DNA from 4 places in the Pectobacterium carotovorum genome. Region 1 is predicted to be linked to each of the others. Evidence: predicted binding sites of a transcription regulator. Region 1 holds the regulator's gene; each other region holds the start of a gene.
What was found. The regulator CRP, encoded in region 1, controls carbon source genes, mostly activating them, when cyclic AMP is high. The targets are predictions, from matches to a motif close to ATGTGANNNNNNTCACAT.

Region 1 (5,840 bases):
CCGCAGCTGAAGCGAATTCGCCAGCTGCGAGAGTTTGATGACGTCATAACTTCACGTATCCACGGCTTCCGCGATGCCGCCGACTACTATCAACGCTGTAGCGCTCTGCCGCTGTTGCCTCAGATTCGCACACCGCTGCTCATCATCCATGCGAAGGACGATCCTTTCATGACGTCAGAGGTGATTCCCGATCTGTCGCAGTTACCGTCTAATATTGAGTATCAGCTAACGGAACATGGCGGGCATGTTGGCTTCGTCGGCGGAACGTTGCTGAAACCGGAAATGTGGCTGGAACAGCGCATTCCCAACTGGCTTAGCCCATTTTTGGACCACGCCACCGATTCTTCTTCAGGAGCCCTTCTTACTCAGGAATCCTTTTATTCAGGAACTTTTTATTCAGGAAACATAGCGTGATTATTCCCTGGCAACAGCTCGATCCAGAAACGCTGGATAACATCATCGAATCTTTCGTCCTGCGGGAAGGCACCGATTACGGCGAACAGGAGCGGTCGCTGGCGCAGAAAGTGGAAGATATTCGCGGCCAACTCCAATCTGGTGAGGTGGTGTTGGTGTGGTCTGAGTTACATGAAACCCTCAATATCATGCCGCGTAACCAGCTCAATTCCGGAGGACATGCCCCTTATTGAACACGCCGAAAGGCGTGAAAGAACGCGCCAAACATGCTAACAATGATGACAATTACGTCTTTTTTTAGGATGTGCGCAGGCCTTCGGTCTACGCGGGCATCGCGATCACGGAGTTACGCGCCTTATGTCACATCAGCATCCGATTATTGCGGTTACCGGCTCCAGTGGGGCGGGAACAACGACAACCAGCCTGGCCTTCCGTAAGATTTTTCAACAGCTTGACCTGCGCGCCGCCCAGTTGGAAGGAGACAGCTTTCACCGCTATACCCGCCCGGAAATGGATATGGCCATTCGCAAAGCGCGTGATTTAGGGCGCCACATCAGCTACTTCGGCCCAGAAGCGAATGATTTCAGTCTGCTGGAGCAGTCGTTTATCGAATATGGCCTGCACGGCCGCGGTCAGACGCGTAAATACCTTCATACTTACGATGAAGCGATTCCCTATAATCAGGTTCCCGGGACATTCACGCCGTGGGAGCCGATGCCGGAACCCACCGACATCCTGTTTTATGAAGGGCTGCACGGTGGCGTGGTCACCGACCAAAACGACGTGGCACAGCATGTAGATTTGCTCGTCGGCGTGGTGCCGATCGTCAACCTGGAATGGATCCAAAAGCTGATTCGTGACGTCAATGAACGCGGTCACTCGCGTGAAGCGGTCATGGATTCCGTCGTCCGCTCAATGGAAGACTACATCACCTACATCACTCCGCAGTTCTCTCGTACGCACATCAACTTCCAGCGCGTGCCCACCGTGGACACCTCCAACCCGTTTGCTGCCAAGTCGATTCCCTCGCTGGATGAAAGCTTCGTCGTCATTCACTTTCAGGGGTTGGATAATATTGATTATCCCTATCTGCTCGCCATGTTGCAGGGATCGTTTATCTCCCACATCAACACGCTGGTCGTTCCCGGCGGGAAAATGGGGCTGGCGATGGAGCTCATCATGGCACCGCTGGTGCAGCGGTTAATTGAAGGGAAAACCATCGAATAAGCATCAAGATATACGGGGCGACCACAGGGGTGAGGCCTCCCGACGGGAATCTCCCCCTGTGTTTCCCCTAATAACAGGCTTAAGTGACCAGAATGAGTGCTCAGAGAAAGGGATTATTCCAGCACTCTAATTTCGTGGCTGTGCGTTACCTCAACGGCTTTGCCTAGCATCAGTGCCACAGAGCAGTATTTTTCCGCTGATAGTGCGACAGCTCGCTCAACGGCTTTGTCGGTCAGCCCTTTTCCCGTCACGATAAAATGCAGATTGATATGGGTAAATAAACGCGGCGCTTCAGACCGGCGCTCTGACGTCAACTTCACTTCACAGTCCGCCACATCGTTGCGGCCTTTTTGCAGAATCGACACGACATCAATCGCGCTGCATCCCCCCACAGACATCAACACCATCTCCATCGGACTGGGCGCTTTATCACCGGAATTACCGTCCATCAAGATCTGGTGCCCTGACGCGGATTCGCCCAAAAACGTTAAGCCTTCAACCCATTTTACCCGTGCCTGCATGGTGCCTCTCCACTAAAAATTTTTTGAAAATTTATACCGTTACTGTACAAAAACCAGCGTTAATCAGAGCTTTGTCATGCTGAAGCGAGACAACACAAGACACGTCCTTAAAGCTGTGTTAAAACGAAAATAGAATAGACCTTTTCTGGACAAACCCAGAAACGAAGAAGATGATTGCGTGGCCAGATATACCCAGCCACGTTTACGATGCGGCAAGGCAGCAACCGGAAAATCAAGGGTACAGTGGTTCCAGTATATTCCCTGACGTCATTCTGCCTAGACTGAATTTTATTTTTTTAGCAGTTAAACACGCCGTACAGGGAACTCTGACCCCTGTAATTTGCGCAGTGAATTACAACAGAGGATGATAGCGAATGGTTCTCGGCAAACCGCAAACAGACCCAACTCTCGAATGGTTCCTTTCCCATTGTCATATCCATAAGTATCCATCGAAGAGCACGCTGATTCACCAAGGTGAAAAAGCAGAAACGCTTTACTACATCGTGAAAGGCTCTGTCGCAGTGCTAATCAAAGATGAAGAAGGCAAGGAAATGATTCTTTCCTACCTCAATCAGGGCGATTTTATCGGCGAGCTCGGCCTGTTTGAAGAAGGTCAGGAACGCAGCGCCTGGGTTCGGGCAAAAACCGCCTGTGAAGTGGCTGAAATTTCCTATAAAAAATTCCGCCAGCTCATCCAGGTTAACCCAGATATCCTCATGCGTCTGTCTGCGCAAATGGCAAGCAGACTCCAGGTTACCTCAGAGAAAGTCGGCAACCTCGCCTTCCTTGATGTGACCGGCCGTATTGCTCAAACTCTACTCAACCTGGCCAAACAACCTGATGCCATGACGCATCCAGATGGCATGCAAATAAAAATTACCCGTCAGGAAATTGGGCAAATCGTTGGCTGCTCGCGTGAAACCGTGGGTCGCATTCTGAAAATGTTAGAAGACCAGAACCTGATCTCTGCGCACGGTAAAACGATTGTCGTTTACGGCACTCGCTAAATCCCTGTCGCTGTACCCTACCAATAAAAAAGCGTGAAGCCTCGGCCTCACGCTTTTTTTTATGGCGAGCTTCCTGCTCGCCACCCTTCGGGCCGTCGCAAGCGACGTTGAAAAACGTTCCCTACGTTTTTTTATCGCTGCGCTTTTAAGAACGCCACTCAGTTTGCTGCGTTAACGACCTGCGCGACGGCTTTGGCGAACTTATCCATCCCCTGCACAATATCGTCTTCATCAATGATCAAAGACGGCACAAAGCGAATTACGTTCGGCCCAGCCATCAGCACCATCAGACCCTGAGCCGTTGCAGCAGCCAGAAACTCGCCTGCGCGGCCATGCCACTGCGGTTTCAGTTCTGCCCCCAGCAGGAGCCCCATACCGCGAACCTGCTCGAATACGCCGTACTGCTGGTTGATTTTCTCCAGTTCACTAACAAAGCGATCGTGCCGATTCGCCACGCCTGACAGCACTTCCGGTGTGTTAATGATATCCAGCGCGGCTTCCGCCACCGCACAGGCAAGCGGGTTACCGCCATAGGTGGTGCCGTGTACCCCAACCGTCATCACAGAAGCGATCTCTTCCGTCGTCAGCATCGCGCTAATCGGGAAGCCGCCACCCAGCGCTTTAGCGGTGGTGAGGATATCCGGCGTAATACCGTAGTGCATGTAGCTGAATAGTTTGCCAGTACGCCCCATCCCGCTCTGCACTTCATCAAACACCAGCAGCGCCTTATGCTGATCGCACAGATCGCGAACGCCTTGCAAAAACTCAGGCGTAGCAGGCGTAATACCGCCCTCGCCCTGAATCGGCTCCAGCACGACTGCGCAGGTGTGATCGTCCATCACTGCTTTGACCGCAGCCAGATCGTTGAAAGGAACATGGACAATATCCGCAGGCTTAGGCCCGAAGCCATCGGCATATTTAGGCTGTCCGCCAACCGAGACGGTGAACAGCGTCCGACCATGGAATGCATTGTAGAAGGCGATGATCTTGGTTTTATACGGGCTATGACGTTTAACCGCATAGTGACGTGCCAGCTTAAATGCCGCTTCGTTAGCTTCAGCGCCGGAGTTAACAAAGAACACGCGATCGGCAAAAGTGGCATCAATCAGTTTACTGGCGAGGCGTAGCGCAGGTTCGTTGGTGAAAATATTGCTGGTGTGCCACAGCTTTTCACCCTGTTGCTGCAATGCGTTCACCAGCGCAGGATGGCAGTGACCCAGTGCCGTAACCGCAATGCCACCGGAGAAATCAATATACTCGCGGCCGTCCTGATCCCAGACGCGGCTCCCTTTACCTTTAACGGGTACAAACTTCGCGGGTGCATAAACTGGCAAAATCACTTTATCGTGAGTATCCCGTGTCACTGCTTTCTGCTCTGCTGCCATTTGCTGCCTCACTCTGCTGTCCATCATGTCGGAATGAAAATATAGTCAATAAATATGCATAAAAAATCAATCACAGGCAATATTAAATCGGTTATTGGAGAGAATAACTCTCTATATGGCTAAATTTTAAGGAAATTATCCAAAAGTTGATGACCTTGCTGGCTGAGAATGCTCTCTGGGTGAAACTGCACCCCCTCCAGCGGCAATACGCGATGGCGGATTCCCATAATCTCGTCACGTTTTCCTTCCGATTCGCTCCAGGCCGTGATCTCAAAGCAATCAGGTAACGAGGCGGAATCAATAATGAGTGAATGGTAGCGGGTAACCGTCAACGGCTGAGCCAACCCCGTGAAAACCCCCGTGTCGCTATGCGCAATCGCAGACGTTTTCCCATGCATGACCTGTCGTGCCCGCACCACGCGTGCGCCGAACGCTTGCCCCATCGCCTGATGACCAAGGCACACGCCCAGAATAGGCAATTTATCGGCGAAGTGGCGGATTGCAGCCAGTGAAATGCCCGCCTCATCCGGCGTACAAGGGCCCGGTGAAATGACCAATCGCTCAGGCGCAAGCTGTTCAATCTCACGCAGCGTCAGTTCATCATTACGCTTCACCACAACCTGCGCGCCAAGCTCACAAAAGTATTGGTAAAGGTTGTAGGTAAAGGAGTCGTAGTTATCGATAATTAGCAGCATAGTTATTGCACAGTTAGTCAGGAAAGCCGTACTAACATACATGAAATTCGTGTCAGGCACCCAGCCCTTGTCATCAGTAAAGACAAAAGGTTCGCCATCCCTACGCAATAAATTAGCATGATAATAATTATATCGATCATAAATGATTTATTTCTGTAATAAACATCTTTATTAATAGGTAATATTTATTATTCATTCCTATAGAAAACGATTTCTTTGAAATCATTTTTAACAAAAAAAATAATAAACAAAAATTCCTTATGAATTAATTACGTTTTTTTCATCGGGCATAAAAGACCATGGGTTGTTTTTATAATCGATGTTTATTTTTAACTTTTGACGGCGATCACAGTTGTCTGTCAGGTGAATAAATCCCACATAAAAAATGGGTAAAAAATAAAGAATCCATATTGAAACAACGCGAGTTAAAAGATATAACTAATTGAATTAAAATAATTTAAATAGAAATCAGTTTCTATTTAAAAGTAATAAACACAAATCCGCCAAGCTGTCCCATTTTATTTAACTAATATATTTAACGCCCCATCTTGCATTGTTTATTTTTTCTGTTAACACTTATCTCGGCTTTAT
Region 2 (5,840 bases), on a different contig from region 1:
AGCCCACATAGCGCGGGTGAACAGAAGCGGCGGGAAACAAAATCCAGCACCACCTGCGCGCTTTCCGACTGCGCTTCAATATATTTGATCGCTTCGTCATAGCGTTTTAGGTGCAGCAGCCCGGCCAGCGTCGCCGTCCAATTCAACTGCTCATGGCGCAGAATGCGCAGGCTGTTCGCGTAACGCTTCACCTGACTGAGTTGCATGCTAAGCGTATGGATATCGTTCTTGCTGCGGAAGCTAATGACCCAGCCCTGAAGCTCGTCTTCCAGCATAATTCGCACCCGGCTGGCAATCACTGTGGCGTGATTGAAGCGACAGATCTCATCGTGGGTATCGCTGTTCCACATGGCCTCGCCGGAGAAAAAGGGCACGGGTTTAATCACGGTATCAATTGGCTTGCCGCGCAACAGATAAGAGGGTTCGTTCAACCCGAGAATCTCTTTGGCGGCATGGTTAATGGCAGCGATACGGTGCTGTTTATCGATGGCGATAACCCCTTCGTAGATCGATTCGAGCAGCGCTTTCTGTTGCCTGACTAACATGCGAATCTCAAGGGGTTCGAGGCCAAACATTTGTTTCTTCAGGTTACGTGAGAACCACCAGGAAAAGATAAACAGTGCGACAAACAGCGCCAGAATGGCCAGTAGGATATGCGCCAGCTTACTGAGCGTCAGGTTGTCGATGTGAGTTTTCAGGTAGCCAACGGAGACAATACCGATAACCTGACCGTCAGCGACGATTGGCGCTTTGCTGCGTAGTGAGACGCCTATACTGCCGTGGCGCACGGTGATCACGCTTTTTCCCGCTAATACGTCGAAGTTATCGCCGCCGACCATCTGCGTGCCGACGAGCTTGTCGCTTTCCGCGTATTCAGAATGAAACAGATGACGCGCCTGATTATCGCCGATCACGATATAGCTGGCATCGCTACGCTGTTTTAACTGCTGAGCGAGAGTGTATATCTGTTTGATATCTCTATTTTTTACCGATTCAACCAGCGTCGGGATGATGGCGATCTCTCTGGCCTGTACCTGCGCGCGCGTGCCCAGTTCAGAATACAGTTGCTTATCGATATCGTGATAATAATAAATACCTGTCATCAGAAGTAACACAGAGAAGAAGACGATCAAATAGATAAATAATTTGATATGAAAGGAAAGTCTCAATCTCATGATGTGTGGTTGCCTGACGGTAAACGAGAAATAGCTGCTGAATTTATCACGAAAGGTAATAAGAATGGACTGAGAGGAAAAAACTTGTGAGCAATAACACGTTTAAATAGATTGTTACCACTATGGCGGTAAGAATGAATAGATAAAATTAAACGACTCTTTTTTCTTTAGCAAACAACTTAATTACTTTTTATCAACATAATCATTTTTAGGAAATAAAAACCATAAACACCATAAAAACCTTAAAATTTATTTTGAGTGTAAATTCGGCTAACTGCCTGCGTAATAAACGATTTCTGAATATAAACCATAAAAACCATAAACACCTTTAAAACTCATTTTTTAATTTGAAGGGAATCACATAATAATATGTGCCTGGCCCCTATGATGTGCTGACAAAATAAAACGGGGAGTGAGTTATGAGTACGACTGATGATTCATATATTGTTGTAAATAATGAGGCGGCTGGGAAGGTCTCATTAAAGGAAAAATGGTGGCACATTCTTGATACCTATAAAGTAGGTATTATTCCTGTGCCGCTCTTTGTGCTGGCGGGAGTATTAATCGGTATCGATTGCCTGAACGGCAAGCTGCCGAGCGACATCGTCGTGATGGTGGCGACGCTGGCCTTCTTCGGGTTTGCCTGTGGTGAATTTGGCAAGCGTCTGCCCATTATCGGCAAAATGGGGGCGGCGGCAATCTGTGCGACCTTCATTCCTTCGGCGATGGTGCATTATGGCCTGCTGCCGGACGTTGTCGTTGAATCCACGACCAAGTTCTATAAAAGTACCAACATCCTGTATCTCTACATCTGCTGCATCATTGTCGGCAGCATCATGAGTATGAATCGGCAGACGCTGATTCAGGGCTTCCTGCGCATTTTCTTCCCGATGCTGTGCGGTGAAATCGCCGGGATGCTGGTGGGGATGGGCGTGGGCATTGCGCTCGGTCTGGATCCGTTCCAAATCTTCTTCTTCCTGATTCTGCCGATTATGGCGGGCGGGGTGGGTGAAGGAGCAATCCCGCTGTCTATCGGCTATGCCACGATTCTGCATATGGATCAGGGCGTTGCGCTGGGACGCGTCTTGCCTATCGTAATGCTGGGCAGCCTGACTGCCATCATCCTCGCCGGCGTGCTGAATCAGTTGGGTAAACGCTATCCACACCTGACCGGTGAAGGCGAGCTGATGCCGAATAAAGGCAATAATCTGGGCGGCGGCGCAAGCAGCACACCGGCTTCTGCCTTTAGCGGCAAAGCAGACGTTACGACCATTGCTTCAGGCGCGCTGCTGGCCATCCTGCTGTATATGGTGGGCATGCTTGGCCATAAATTGATTGGCCTGCCTGCACCGGTTGGCATGCTGTTCGCAGCGGTGCTGGTGAAGCTGGCTCACGGCGTTTCACCGAAAATGTTGGAAGGTTCTCAGGTCGTTTACAAATTCTTCCAGACCTCTGTGACGTATCCGATTCTGTTTGCCGTTGGCGTGGCGATTACGCCGTGGCAGGAACTGGTGAACGCTTTTACGATTCAAAATCTGCTGGTGATTATTTCTACCGTGGTAACGCTGGTCGCGACCGGTTTCTTTGTGGGTAGAAAAATCGGTATGCACCCGATTGATGTTGCCATTATCTCCTGCTGCCAGAGCGGACAGGGCGGTACCGGTGATGTCGCGATTCTGACGGCAGGTAACCGTATGGTGCTGATGCCTTTCGCGCAGATTGCCACACGTATCGGCGGCGCGATTAACGTTTCGGTTTCACTGCTGGTGCTCGCCAACTTTTTAGTCTGATGCTCTTCAGAAAATAAAAGAGGCTGAACCAAATAAATATTACGTTGAAAAAATGTGTTGAGTTAACGAAATAAAAACCGCCAATACGCGTGGGTTTATTTTGCACAGGAAATATTATGAAACTTGCAAGCTATCGTTATAACGGTAAAGACAGTTACGGCATTTATACGCCAACGGGATTAATCGATCTCGGCAGTAAAATTGGCCACCGTTACCCCGATCTGAAAGCATTACTGGCACAGAATGCATTACAGGTTGCGCATGAATTCAGTATGAGTACGCCGGATATTGCGGTCGCCGATGTGACGTTTTTACCGGTTATTACTACGCCTGGGAAAATTCTGTGTGTGGGAATGAATTATGCCGCTAAGCGTCAGGAATTTAATGAACTGAATCCCGCGCCAACGCTATTTGTGCGCTTTGCGGATTCGCAAACCGGACACGCGACACCCGTTATCAAGCCGCATTATTCCAGCGAGTTCGATTATGAAGGCGAACTGGCGGTCATTATCGGTAAAGGCGGACAGAATATTGCTCAGGATGTCGCGCTTTCTCATGTCGCGGGTTACAGCTGTTACATGGACGGCTCTGCGCGTGACTGGCAGCACAGCTGGTTTACCGCAGGCAAGAACTGGCAGAAAACCGGCGCGTTCGGCCCTTATCTGACCACCACGGATGAAATTCCCGATCCGCATGTGCTGGCGATCCGCACGTATCTGAATGGCCGCATGGTGCAGGACGACAACACCAGCAGCATGATCCACAAAGTGGCTGAATTGATTGAATACATCAGCACCTTTACTGAACTGAGCGCGGGCGATGTGATCATCACCGGTTCACCGGGTGGCGTGGGGAAAAAACGCAATCCGCCGCTGTTTATGCACGCGGGTGACTGCATTGAAGTTGAAATCGAGAACATTGGCCATTTGCGCAACACGATAGTGGATGCGGCTGCGCCGTTGAAATCGGTTCCGACCGCTGCGGAAGCCGTTGCGCACTGAGTGCAAGTGTAAGTACCTGGCTGTCGGCGTTAAAACCGGCAGCCTGCAATGATCGCCCTAAATAATTCGAGTTGCAGGAAGAACCGTGATGTATGCCAATGATTCCGTCTTTTTTGACACGCTGGATGTGCGCCTTCGGGAGCAGGAGAGGAACGCGGTACGCCACTTCCTTGCACACTGCCAGCTCGGCATGGATGACGATATTGACATCGTGGTGGTTGGCAAACTAGGCGGGCGGATGATTGCCTGCGCGGGGTTGGCCTCCAACACCATTAAGTGCGTTGCGGTCGACCCTGAATTCAGACACCTCAATCTGGGCGTGCAGGTGGTGAATGAAGTGATGCAGCAGGCAGCGCAGCGCGGGCACTTCCACCTGTTTCTCTATACCCGGCCGGAAAATGTCGACATCTTCCGCGGATGTGGTTTCTACCCGCTGGCGCGCTATCAGGACAGTGCGGTACTGATGGAAAACACACCGATTGGCATTCAGCAGTATTGCCAGTCTCTGGCGGCTTTTGCGCACCCTGAATCGCTCGCGACGCGGGCAGATAAAAAGATTGGCGCGATTGTCATGAATGCGAATCCCTTCACGTTGGGGCACCGCTATCTGGCAGAACATGCGGCGCAGTCGTGCGACTGGCTGCACGTCTTCGTGGTACGAGAAGACGTTTCCTTTTTCCCGTTTAGCGAACGTCTGGAAATGGTACAGCGCGGCGTGGAACACATCCGCAATCTGACGGTACATGCCGGCTCAAACTACATGATCTCTAAAGCGACGTTTCCCGGCTATTTTCTGAAGGAAGAGAAGCTAATCACCCGCGCCCATGCGGCGTTGGATTTAATCATTTTCAGGAAATATATCGCGCCAGCGCTCGGGATCACCCAGCGCTTCGTCGGCACCGAACCCTTTTGCCCGGTGACGTATCAGTACAATCAGGACATGCACTATTGGCTGGAAAAAGACCAGACGATGTCTTCCCCTGCGCTAAATGTGATTGAAATTGAACGTAAGCGGCAAACCTCAGGGCTGGCTATTTCCGCCTCGGAAGTCAGGAAATTACTCAAACTTCGGCAGTACAGTCGTATTCAGGACATCGTGCCTGCCTCAACTTTTGAGCATTTACAGCACTACTACGAACCCGAATACGCGTAATTAAAATTAATCAGGATAAATCTATGAAGATTGTTAAGGAGTCCCTGGCGGGCACCTTTGAATCCAGCGATTTGCTGGTCAAAGTGGCGCCGGCAGACGGGAAACTCACCGTGGTCATTAACAGCGAAGTCATGAAACAGTTCGGCCACCAAATCAAACAGGTTGTGGATGAGACGCTGAAGGCGCTAGGCGTACAGGAAGGGACGATCATTGTGGATGACAAAGGCGCGCTGGATTGTGTCATCCGTGCTCGCGTGCAAAGCGCGGTACTGCGTGCGACAGACGGACAGCAGATTGAATGGGAGAAATTATAATGAATAAACTTCGCCGCAGTATGCTGTTCCTCCCGGGTGCCAACGCCGCCATGTTGTCCAATGCGTTCATCTATAAGCCTGACTCTATTATGTTCGACCTGGAAGACGCTGTTTCCCTGCGGGAGAAAGATACCGCACGCCTGCTGGTTTTCCATGCGCTCCAACACCCGATGTACCGCGACATTGAAACCGTCGTGCGTATCAACCAGTTAAGTACGCCGTTTGGCCTGCTGGATCTTGAAGCGGCCGTGCGCGGCGGTGCCGATGTGATTCGCCTGCCGAAAACGGACTCCACCGATGATGTGGATGAACTGGAACACCATCTGGTCCGTATCGAAAAAGCCTGCGGGCGTGAAGTCGGCTCCACACGCATCATGGCTGCGATCGAGTCTGCGGTCGGCGTAATC
Region 3 (5,840 bases), on a different contig from region 1:
ACCTGCTGCATATCGTCAAACGTGCGCACATAGCGACCATCTTTAAATACGGTAATGGCATCGCTCAGCGCAAAAATTTCTTCCATTCGGTGCGAAACGTACAAAATGACCCGGCCTTCGCTGCGCAATTCCGTAATCACGCGAAAAAGCTGCTCGATCTCACGGGCAGACAGCGAACTGGTCGGTTCATCAAAAGCAATAATTTTGGCGTTGCGGGCCAACGCCTTGGCGATTTCCACCATCTGCCATTGCCCGATAGACAGGTATTTCAGCGGGGTATCAGGATCGATATCCAGTCCCAGATGCTGTAGCTGGAGCTTGGCTTCATAGCGCAGTATCGAATAGTTCACCATGCCGTATTTATGCGGCAGTTGCCCCAGATAGATGTTCTCGGCGACCGTCATTTCCGGCACCAGGTGCAGTTCCTGATAAATGATGGCAACACCCGCATTCAGGGCGTCCATCGTGTTAGCAAACTGCACAGGTTTGCCCTGAATATGGATTTCACCCGCTGACGGTGAATAGTTGCCGCTCAGGATCTTTAACAGCGTTGATTTGCCCGCCCCGTTTTCCCCCATCAATGCATGGATCTGGCCGGCATGGCAGGAAAAACTGATATCCGAAAGCGCCTTAACACCGGGAAATTCTTTACCAATCCCATGAAACGACAAATAGGGTGACTGTGCTGTCATGTCTGTTTCCTCATAACGATGCAGGTAGAGCGCGGATAACTTCGATCAGGATAACGTCGACCAGCGTCATGCCGATCGGCGTTATCCGCGTCTTGACGAAATCAGGCGTGATTACATCAGGCCTTTTTTCTCCAGTTCGACCTTAAAGTTGTCACGAGTGATCAGCACCACGTCGGTCACTTCGGTGAATTTCTCCGGCTCTACACCTTTGGTGACCCAGTCGTTCAGCATCTGGATACTCTTGTAACCGTGAATATCCGGGCTCGGCAGCAGTGAACCAAAGAAGCCAGTCGCCTGACCTTTGGACAGCTCGCTGACCGCATCCACGCCGTTGATACCGATACCAATCACGTTTTCGGCTTTAAAGCCCTGACCTTCCGTCGCACGCACGCCACCCAGTACGGTATTGTCGTTCATGCCGATAATCAGCCAGTTTTTCACACCGGGGTGCTGAACCAGCATGGAGTTAGCGGCATCAAACGCACCGGGGATATCGTTAGATTTGGTCGGCACCTGATAGATCTGTTTTTCTGGGAAACCCGCCGCCTTCAGCGCATCCATAGAACCAGAGGTACGGCGACGCGCGGTGTCCAGTTCGTTCGCGGTAATCGCCATCACGGCCGTTTCATCCACTTTCCAGCCGCGTTTGTTCATTTCTTTATACAGTTCCTGCCCCTGACGCTCACCAATCTTGGTGGCCGCCATCATCACCAGCGGCACCGTATCCATCGGCTGGCCTTTGGCGTTCACGAACTGATCGTCAACCGCGATCACTTTCAGATCGTAGCTGCGCGCTTTTGCCATAATGGCAGGCCCCAACTTCGGATCGGGCGTACAGATAACGAAACCTTTTGCTCCACTGGCCGCCAGGCTGTCAATCGCGTTCAGGGTCTTTTCCCCATCGGGAACCGCAATTTTTATCACATCAAAACCGAGATCTTTTCCTGCTTTATCAGCGAACTTCCATTCGGTCTGGAACCAGGGCTCTTCCGGCTGTTTAACCAGAAATCCCAGCTTTAAGTTCTCCGCCATAGCTGATTGTGACATAACCGCAGCCAACCCGATTGCTGCCAGCGCCTTAGTGAATTTATGCATGATGTTCTCCGGTGTAATTATCTTTTCATTCGCCAGCAACGCCGAAACGCGTTCACGTTGTGGGTAAGGTATTTCCGGTCTGGATAAAGGAAAAACACAGACTTAGCGCAATCCTTTACTCAGTAGCATTCAGACGCTTTATGTTTTAGTCGTTATTTCCGGTCCGAATATAGAGCTTTATCACATCCCGGAACAATGACAGGTTTGTGCATACATTTAGCAATTTTAACCAATCATTAACCTTTGACGAGCTTCACAAAATGGCTGCTGGCGACAGAAAAATACATACTTCCAGCTAACCGCTCCTAACCGCCTCTTCCTGTCCCTGCCTATCGTAAACACCAACGATCTGGGATTAATGAGGAGCAAAGCATGAGTGCGGGCGCTATTACGATTGGCCTCGACTTCGGCAGTGATTCGGTACGCGCCTTAGCCGTTGACTGCCAAAGCGGGCAAGAGTTGGAAACAGAAGTGGTCTACTACCCCCGCTGGCGCGAGGGTAAATATTGTCAGCCTGCCAACAACCAGTTCCGACACCATCCGCTGGACTACATCGAATCGCTGGAACAGGCGATTAAGGTGGTGGTTTCCCGCCTGACGAACGAACAGCGGCAACACATCATCGGCATCGGCGTGGATTCGACCGGGTCTACTCCCGCACCGATTGATGAACAAGGTCAGATCCTCGCGCTACGCCCCGAATTTGCCGACAACCCCAATGCGATGTTCGTGCTGTGGAAAGACCACACGGCAATAGAGGAAGCCGAAGCCATCAATACGCTGTGCCGGAGCGGCCAATTTCCGGATTACACCCGTTATATTGGCGGCGTTTACTCGTCCGAATGGTTCTGGGCCAAAATCCTGCATGTCTCGCGTGAAGATGCCTCGGTGCGTCAGGCGGCCGTCTCCTGGATAGAACTGTGCGACTGGGTGCCCGCCCTGCTTTCCGGCACGCAGGCACCTGCCGATATCCGCCGTGGTCGATGCAGTGCCGGGCATAAATCACTCTGGCACCCAAGCTGGGGAGGACTGCCGCCGAAAGACTTCCTGCACGCGCTCGATCCCTGCCTGACAGAGAAATTACAGTACCCGCTGTTTACCGATACCTGGACCGCCGAACAGCCGGTCGGCACCATCACCGCCGAGTGGGCACAGCGGCTCGGTATTCCCGAGACCGTTATTCTGGCTGGCGGCGCGTTTGACTGCCATGTCGGCACCGTCGGCGCAGGCGCACAGCCTTATACGCTGGTTAAAGTGATTGGCACCTCCACCTGCGACATTCTGATCGCCGACGACGCGCGCATTGCCGATCGCACCATCGCCGGTATTTGCGGGCAGGTCGACGGCAGTGTTGTTCCCGGCTATATCGGCCTCGAAGCCGGGCAGTCCGCCTTCGGAGACATGTACGCCTGGTTTGGGCGGCTGTTGGGCTGGTCGTTACAGGAAGCGGCGAAAGACTATGCCGAACAAGGTCATCCTGAACTCAAAACGTCATTACAGGCGATGGAAGCCACACTGCTGGAACGGCTTACCCGCAGTTGGGCGGAAAATCCCACGCTGGATCACCTGCCTGTCGTGCTGGACTGGTTTAACGGCCGCCGAACGCCGTTCGCCAATCAGCGCCTAAAAGGCGTGATTACCGATCTCAATCTGGGTACCGATGCCCCCACGCTGTTCGGCGGCTTTATTGCGGCGACGGCCTTTGGCGCGCGCGCGATTATGGAATGCTTTGAAGATCAGGGCGTTCCCGTCGAGAACGTGCTGGCGCTGGGCGGCATCGCGCGGAAATCCCCCGTCATCATGCAGGTCTGTACCGATGTGATGAATCGTCCTTTGCAGATCGTCGCTTCCGATCAGTGCTGCGCGCTCGGCGCGGCAATCTTTGCCGCCGTCGCCGCCGGCGTTCACGGCGATATCCCAACAGCACAGCAGCATATGGCCAGCGGCATCGAACGCACCTTAATGCCAGACAGCCAGCGCGTTGCCCGTTATCAGCAGCTTTATGCGCGCTATCAGCAGTGGTGCCGCCTCGCGGAACCCGCCTATAGCCCAACGTCTACGGCAAAAAACTAATTTTATCCCTCTGGGATCACGTTACAGGAGTCATCATGGATCATTTTAAGCAGCTTGAAGTCTGGTTTGTCATCGGTAGCCAGCACCTCTACGGACCGGAAACATTACGTCAGGTAAAAGAGAACGCGGAAAAGGTCGTCGCCGGGTTGAATCAACAGGCCAACCTGCCGGTTAAGCTGGTGCTGAAGCCGCTGGTGAAAACACCGGATGAAATTCTGGCGCTGTGTCGCGATGCCAACTATCAGGATAACTGTATCGGCCTGCTGACCTGGCTGCATACGTTCTCTCCCGCCAAAATGTGGATTGGCGGCCTGAGCGTACTCAGTAAACCGCTGCTGCAATTCCACACCCAGTTCAATGCCGAAGTGCCGTGGGACACCATGGACATGGATTTTATGAACCTGAACCAGACCGCGCACGGCGGACGTGAATTTGGCTTTATCGGCGCCCGGATGCGGCAGGCGCATCAGGTGGTCGTCGGCCATTGGCAGGATAAAAATGCCCATACCCGTATCGGGAAATGGATGCGGGTTGCTGCCGCCATTCAGGAAAGCAAACAGCTGAAGGTCGCGCGTTTTGGCGACAACATGCGTGAAGTCGCCGTTACCGAAGGCGATAAAGTCGGTGCGCAGATCCAGTTTGGTTATTCCGTCAGCGCCTGGGGACTGGGTGACTTAACCGCCGTGGTTGATGCGGTATCCAAAGGCGATATCAATGCGCTGGTCGACGAATACGAAGCCAGCTACCTGTTGACCGATGCGGTGAAGCTCAACGGCGCTAACCGCCAGAATTTGCTGGATGCGGCACAGATCGAACTCGGGATGAAGCGCTTTCTGGAACAAGGCGGCTATCATGCGTTCACTACCGATTTTGAAAACCTGTACGGTTTGAAACAGCTACCGGGGCTGGCAGTACAGCGTCTGATGCAACAGGGCTATGGGTTCGGTGGCGAAGGCGACTGGAAAACCGCCGCGCTGCTGCGCATCATGAAAGTGATGGCCGGTGGTTTGTCGGGCGGGACGTCCTTCATGGAGGACTACACCTATAACTTCCAGAACGGTAACGATCTGGTCGTCGGTTCCCACATGCTGGAAGTCTGCCCCACCATTGCGAAAGAGCAGAAGCCGATTCTGGATGCGCAATACCTTGGCATTGGCGGAAAAGCTGCCCCTGCCCGCCTGATTTTCTCCACGCCAGCCGGGCCGTCGCTCAACGCCAGCGTGATCGACATGGGCGACCGTTTCAGAATGCTGGTTAATCTGGTCGATACGATCGAACAGCCGCGCCCGCTGCCGAAATTGCCGGTTGCCCGCGCCATCTGGAAAGCGCAGCCATCGCTGGAAGTCGCGGCTGAAGCCTGGATTCTGGCCGGCGGTGCGCACCACACCGTCTTTAGTCAGGCATTGGATCTCGAGCACATGCGGCTCTACGCCGAAATGCAGAACATTGAACTACTGGTGATCGACAACGAAACCCGACTCCACGAATTCAAAGATGCCCTGCGCTGGAACGAGGTGTACTACAAACTTTGTAGCCGCTAGACGCAAATATCAGGGGCAGATTCCCGCACAATCTGCCCCTTTATAGGCATCCGCCATCCCCCCCTCTGATTCGCCATCATTCTGTCGTCCGTCGTTGCCCGAAACACCCTGGTATTTTCTGTCAATTCGTTATTTTTCATTTTCATTTGTTTGTTGTTGAAAAATAAGCGTACTTTATTACATCGCCCTCTAGACAGGCTTTCTCGCTTGCATATACTTAGTCATCTCAACCACATAACTATTAGACCAATCACCATGACCGTTCATGACTATTTGCTCAAATTCAGGAAAGTCAGCTCAACAGAAAGTCTGGAAAAACTCTTTGATCACCTCAATTATTCTCTGACAGATAGTCAGGAAATCATCAACATGTATCGTGCTGCGGATCATCGGCGGGCTGAACTGGCATCCGGCGGGCGCTTATTCGATATCGGCTGCG
Region 4 (5,840 bases), on a different contig from region 1:
TTTGCCGAAGAAGGCCGCAGACATCACCGCAATAACGACCCATTCGGTTTCTACATAGTTACAAATCACCATCGACATGGAGAGCAACATACCGAGGACGATAGGCGTTTTACGAGCAAAAGTCAGGGAGTTGGTCCGGCGCATCAGGTAATCGGAAATGATGCCACCCAGAACGCCGCCAACAAAACCACAGATAGCAGGAACCGAGGCGACAAATCCCGCTTTAAGGATCGACATACCGCGAGCCTGAACCAGATAGAGCGGGAACCAGGTGATGAAGAAGTAGGTCAGTGCGTTAATACAGTATTGACCGATGTAAACGCCAAGCATCATACGGGACTGCATTAATTGCTTGATCTGATGCCATTTTTCACCCTTCTCGGTCGCTTTCTTCGACCCCTTGGCATCCATGTTAATCAGTGCGCCACCGGCCTCGATGTAATCCAATTCAGCCTGATTCACACCAGGATGATCTTTCGGATCATGGATCACTTTCAGCCAGACAAAGCTGAGGATGATACCCAATCCCCCCATGAACCAGAACACATGCGCCCAACCCACCGCATGTACCAACCAGCCCATGATAGGAGCGAAGATCACGGTCGCAAAGTACTGTGCCGAGTTAAATATCGCCACCGCCGTTCCACGTTCTTGTGCGGGGAACCAGGCAGCGACAATGCGGCTATTTCCCGGGAAGGAAGGCGATTCACACAAACCGACCATAAAGCGCAAAAGGAACAGAGAAATGACGATGCCAGCACCGCTGAAGATATCGACAAAGCCTTGTAATAAGGTAAAAACCGACCAGGTGAAGATACTGTAGAAGTAAACTTTCTTTGAGCCGAAGCGATCGAGCAGCCAGCCTCCGGGGATTTGCCCAATCACATACGCCCAGGAGAACGCTGAAAAGATATAACCCATCCCTACCGCATCCAACCCAATCTCTTTGGACATAGCAGAGCCAGCGATGGACAATGTGGCACGGTCGCCATAGTTAAATGACGTGACGATAAACAACATCACGACAATCCAGTAGCGGGCGTTTGTTCTCTTTTGTATCGCGCCAGCTGCTGAGCTTACTGTATTCATGATGAACTCCTGCTTCAATCGCGGTTCGCTCATTCATTCCGAATAACAGATAACGTGTAGGGTTATCAGAATGAAGATCAGTGGATATCCCCGTCATACTTCAAGTTACATGTGTGTTGGCTGCGTTACTCGGTCCACTTACGTGGACCTCGCCCCGCTGGGGCCGCTGCAAGCAGCGTTCAAATCTGCCTCTGGCAGATTTGTCAGTCACCCGATGAACTTACCTAAGTAAGTTCATCGGGATTCCTTCTCTTGCCGCCTACCTGAAACTCGAATTATTTAGGGTATAGTTAAATTCCCATTTTTATTTTTCTTGCGAATAGCCAGGCTATATAGCTTCAGAGTAATTAGCTGACATCTTCAACTCGCCGGATCATTATAATTTTTACCTACTGCCCGCTCACTAGATAAAAGCACAACATTAAAAATGTCCTTTTGAATATGTTGGTGCACTTGCCCTATATAGTGCGAGGTGTTTCACGAAAAATGCCGCTATTCTCTTTTTACATTCGTACACATTATTTTCATTTCCCCCTTAAAAAACGCACGCAGGAAGAATGTGATCAAACTCACCAAAAACTGGGGCTTCGCCTGATAAATCATAAACAAAAAGACCGGGCTTAGGTCAATTGCATAATGTACGAGAAGAGAACCTCACGTATACTCGTTAGCGAGCAATGAAGTAATAGCGTGGTAATCGTTACCACGGCGTTTCTGATAAACCAATAATAAAGGCTTGCATCATGTCAGATAAATCAGAAAGTAATGCTGCACAAGAGCAGCCACTTTATATTAAGGTCCACGATTCTGATAATGTTGCCATTGTTGTTAATAATAATGGCTTACGTGCCGGAACCCGTTTTAATGATAATCTGGAATTAATTGAGCATGTTCCGCAGGGCCACAAAGTTGCCCTTGTTGATATCGCCAAATCAGGCGCAATTATCCGCTATGGTGAAATTATCGGGTATGCGCTACGCGATATTCCTAAAGGAAGCTGGATTGATGAATCCCTCGTCGAGTTGCCTCAGGCTCCCGCGCTAGAAACCCTGCCGCTGGCGACTAAAGTCCCGCCCTCCCTGCCTTCACTGGAAGGCTACACTTTTGAAGGTTACCGCAATGCCGATGGCAGCGTAGGCACGAAAAATCTGTTGGGCATTAGTACCAGCGTGCACTGCGTCGCGGGCGTGGTGGACTACGTCGTTAAAATTATCGAGCGGGATTTATTACCGAAATATCCCAATGTGGATGGCGTGGTCGCACTTAACCATCTCTACGGCTGCGGCGTGGCAATCAATGCACCTGCTGCGGTCGTTCCTATCCGCACCATTCACAACCTGGCGCTGAACCCGAATTTTGGCGGCGAGATACTGGTGGTGGGCCTGGGCTGTGAAAAATTACAGCCGGAACGCCTGCTGGAAGGGACGCCAGACGTACAGGCCATCTCCCTTGATGACAGTAGTATTGTCCGCTTGCAGGATGAACACCACGTTGGTTTCCGCTCGATGGTGGATGACATTCTGACAATGGCAGACAGGCACCTGCAACGACTGAACAAACGCCAGCGTGAAACCTGTCCGGCCTCAGAATTGGTTGTCGGCATGCAGTGCGGCGGCAGCGATGCTTTCTCTGGCGTCACCGCTAACCCAGCCGTCGGTTTTGCATCCGACCTGCTGGTACGCTGCGGCGCAACCGTCATGTTCTCCGAAGTAACTGAAGTGCGCGACGCCATTCATCTGTTAACGCCGCGCGCCATCAATGAAGAAGTCGGTAAACGTCTGCTGGAAGAAATGGCCTGGTACGACAATTACCTCGACAGCGGCCAGACCGATCGTAGCGCCAACCCCTCACCAGGCAACAAAAAGGGAGGTCTGGCGAATGTGGTGGAAAAAGCGCTCGGCTCCATTGCCAAATCCGGCACCAGCGCCATTGTCGAAGTCTTGTCCCCCGGTCAGCGCCCAACCAAGCGTGGGCTAATTTACGCCGCAACGCCAGCCAGTGACTTCGTGTGTGGCACCCAGCAGCTTGCTTCCGGTATTACCGTGCAGGTCTTCACCACGGGGCGCGGCACGCCCTATGGCCTGCTCGCGGTACCCGTCATCAAAATGGCAACCCGTACTGCATTGGCAAACCGCTGGCACGATCTGATGGATATTGATGCCGGTACGATTGCTACCGGAGAAGCCACGATCGAAGACGTGGGCTGGCAGCTTTTCCACTTCATTTTGGATATCGCCAGCGGCAAGAAAAAAACTTGGTCCGATCAATGGGGGCTTCATAACGCCTTGGCCGTCTTCAATCCGGCACCGGTAACCTGATTATCGTTCTCCGCAGGCCAGAGCCATTATCCGGCCTGCGGATCGCGTTATTTGATCTACAATAAATTCAGCGCTAATAAAAATGCTAATTAAAAGAACAAACAGCAGGCAAGCAACATTTACTTTCATTCACGCAAAGAAAAAATAAAAAAAACTTAACAAATAATTCGTCTTAGCTTCAATTTCATTGATTCAAAAATACCCTTTAAGAATAATCCCTATTTACTCCCCACCTATTCTTAATCATTTTTTTACCAATTATTTATTGCCAATAAAATGAATCAATTGACAGGTAATCGTCCCCATCATAAATTTACGCGTGCTGAAAAAGCGTGCTAACACTGATGAAATATTTGTTACAAAAATACAGTCACAAAAACTCCATCACGCACAATATAGGGTCAATAGCCCGCTCATAAATAATGCCTGGCATTATTTTATATAAATGAGTGAGCGCCCAAAAAATTTCAGTATACCCATTTGAATAACTTGAATATTTACACAGCAATATGCCTGACAGATTTCACGGGATGTACCACGCGGCAGCGACACAGCGTTTTAGCTTCTGTAATAATCAGAACGACTGAAACGAGGAAAGCGGCCAGTATGGCTGAACCTGGGAACTGAGCGGGATACGTACGCCGGGGTTTCTAATGAGAGTGAATACACCTGTTACACAGCAGGAGTATCTGTTAGACATGGACACCATATTGATGTCCACGACAAATATTCACAGCCACATTACTTATGCCAACTCTGCTTTCATTAAGGTTAGTGGTTTTTCTGAAGAGCAGCTCATCAACCAGCCACACAATATTGTGCGTCACCCTGACATGCCCGTTGAAGCCTATGCCGACATGTGGTTTACGTTGAAACAAGGCGATAGCTGGACAGGATTAGTTAAAAACCGTCGCAACAACGGCGACCACTACTGGGTTCGCGCCAATGTTACGCCGGTCTACCAGCAGGAGCATCTCGCAGGCTATATCTCGGTACGCAACACGCCCAGCGCCGAAGAGATCAAATCTGCCGAAGCGCTGTATAGCGCCGTGCAGAAAAAACAGGCGGGCAATCGTAAGTTCTACAAAGGGCTGGTGGTTCGCACTGGACTCTTTGCACCGCTGTCGCTATTGCAGAAGTTGTCAGTCCGCTGGCGCTTACGCATAGCGGTATTGACGGCGGGACTCATTCCCACGCTGCTCGCTTTCAGCGGCATGAATCCACTGTGGTTACTGGCACTGGCGCTGTTGCTCATTGTTATCCTGGATCAGCTGCTGCAAAAGCAAATTGCGCAGCCAATCAGGATGATACTGAAGCAGGCTCAGCATGTGGTCTCAGGCCGTAAAGTAAAGCATATCCATCTGAATCGAGTAGATGAAATCGGCTTGCTGCTGCGTTCCGTTAATCAGTTTGGCCTGAATTTGCACTCGCTTGTTGATGACGTTAGCACGCAGGTAAACGGTATTACCAACGTCAGCCATAAGCTGGCGGAAAACAATATCGACCTGAATACGCGTACAGAAGAAACATCGGCAAACCTGCAACAAACCGCCGCCGCCATTGAAGAAATTACCGTTGCCGTGCAGCAGAGTGCTGAAACGGCGGCACAGGCCACCACCATGGCTGAAGCCGCCAGCAGTACCGCGCTTAAAGGTGGCAATATCATGAAAGAAACCATCGGCATGATGGATTCCATTTCCAGCGCTAGTGATAAGATCGTTGATATCATTGGCGTGATAGACAGCATTGCCTTCCAGACTAACATCCTTGCGCTGAATGCGGCGGTTGAAGCGGCGCGTGCCGGCGTACAGGGACGAGGGTTTGCCGTGGTAGCCGCCGAGGTTCGTAATTTAGCACAGCATTCCGCCTCTGCAGCCAAAGAGATTAAAGCGCTCATCGACGCCAACGTTGAAAGTGTGAAACAAGGCAGCACAATGGTAGAAAACGCGGGCAAACATATCAGCGACATCGTTGATGAAGTCTTGCAGGTCTCCACCATGATCAAAGAGATCAGCAACGCAACGCATGAGCAAACCTCGGCATTGGGCCTGATCAATACCTCTATTGCACAGATAGAACAAATGACACAGCGCAATACCGATATGGTTACGCACTCAACAGAAGCGGCTGAAGGGCTAAACCTCCAGGCAAGGCGGCTGAATAGCGCGATTAACGTGTACGGTAGCTAACGAACGTCATTCCTTCAATTGCAGCAAGGGAGCAGGAAGCGCCCTTGCTGTATCTTCTTATTACCCTCCAGAAAGTGCGCAGTAACCCTCTCCCGTTTGTAAGTTTTTCGTAAAGAAAAGCACGACGCAGCCGATAATGATCGGAGAATTGACTTATTTCAGGAGGAAGTGATGTCCATTACAATGAATACGGTGTCAAACGTGACAGCGACGGCCTCTGCGGCCAATAAGTCTGCAACGAACA

Region 2: the regulator CRP is predicted to act here: its motif matches at 1,521-1,538, upstream of R9X49_RS05350 (2-hydroxycarboxylate transporter family protein).
Region 3: the regulator CRP is predicted to act here: its motif matches at 1,956-1,973, upstream of R9X49_RS07095 (arabinose ABC transporter substrate-binding protein).
Region 4: the regulator CRP is predicted to act here: its motif matches at 1,647-1,664, upstream of garD (galactarate dehydratase).

The regions. Positions count from the first base shown of each region.
Region 1 is NZ_JAXAFK010000005.1:228,157-233,996, reverse strand. It holds gene R9X49_RS19390 (hydrolase) at 1-414, shown strand, start outside; gene R9X49_RS19385 (YheU family protein) at 411-647, shown strand; gene R9X49_RS19380 (phosphoribulokinase) at 772-1,641, shown strand; gene R9X49_RS19375 (OsmC family protein) at 1,755-2,162, opposite strand; gene crp (cAMP-activated global transcriptional regulator CRP) at 2,537-3,169, shown strand; gene argD (bifunctional acetylornithine/succinyldiaminopimelate transaminase) at 3,328-4,554, opposite strand; gene R9X49_RS19360 (aminodeoxychorismate synthase component II) at 4,674-5,249, opposite strand.
Region 2 is NZ_JAXAFK010000001.1:1,215,330-1,221,169, forward strand. It holds gene R9X49_RS05345 (sensor histidine kinase) at 1-1,175, opposite strand, end outside; gene R9X49_RS05350 (2-hydroxycarboxylate transporter family protein) at 1,595-2,965, shown strand; gene R9X49_RS05355 (fumarylacetoacetate hydrolase family protein) at 3,082-3,966, shown strand; gene citC ([citrate (pro-3S)-lyase] ligase) at 4,055-5,119, shown strand; gene citD (citrate lyase acyl carrier protein) at 5,143-5,433, shown strand; gene citE (citrate (pro-3S)-lyase subunit beta) at 5,433-5,840, shown strand, end outside.
Region 3 is NZ_JAXAFK010000001.1:1,580,890-1,586,729, reverse strand. It holds gene araG (L-arabinose ABC transporter ATP-binding protein AraG) at 1-692, opposite strand, end outside; gene R9X49_RS07095 (arabinose ABC transporter substrate-binding protein) at 804-1,787, opposite strand; gene R9X49_RS07090 (ribulokinase) at 2,160-3,860, shown strand; gene araA (L-arabinose isomerase) at 3,896-5,401, shown strand; gene ydgT (transcription modulator YdgT) at 5,657-5,840, shown strand, end outside.
Region 4 is NZ_JAXAFK010000003.1:67,853-73,692, forward strand. It holds gene R9X49_RS14920 (MFS transporter) at 1-1,089, opposite strand, end outside; gene garD (galactarate dehydratase) at 1,833-3,407, shown strand; gene R9X49_RS14930 (methyl-accepting chemotaxis protein) at 4,061-5,596, shown strand; gene R9X49_RS14935 (FlxA-like family protein) at 5,768-5,840, shown strand, end outside.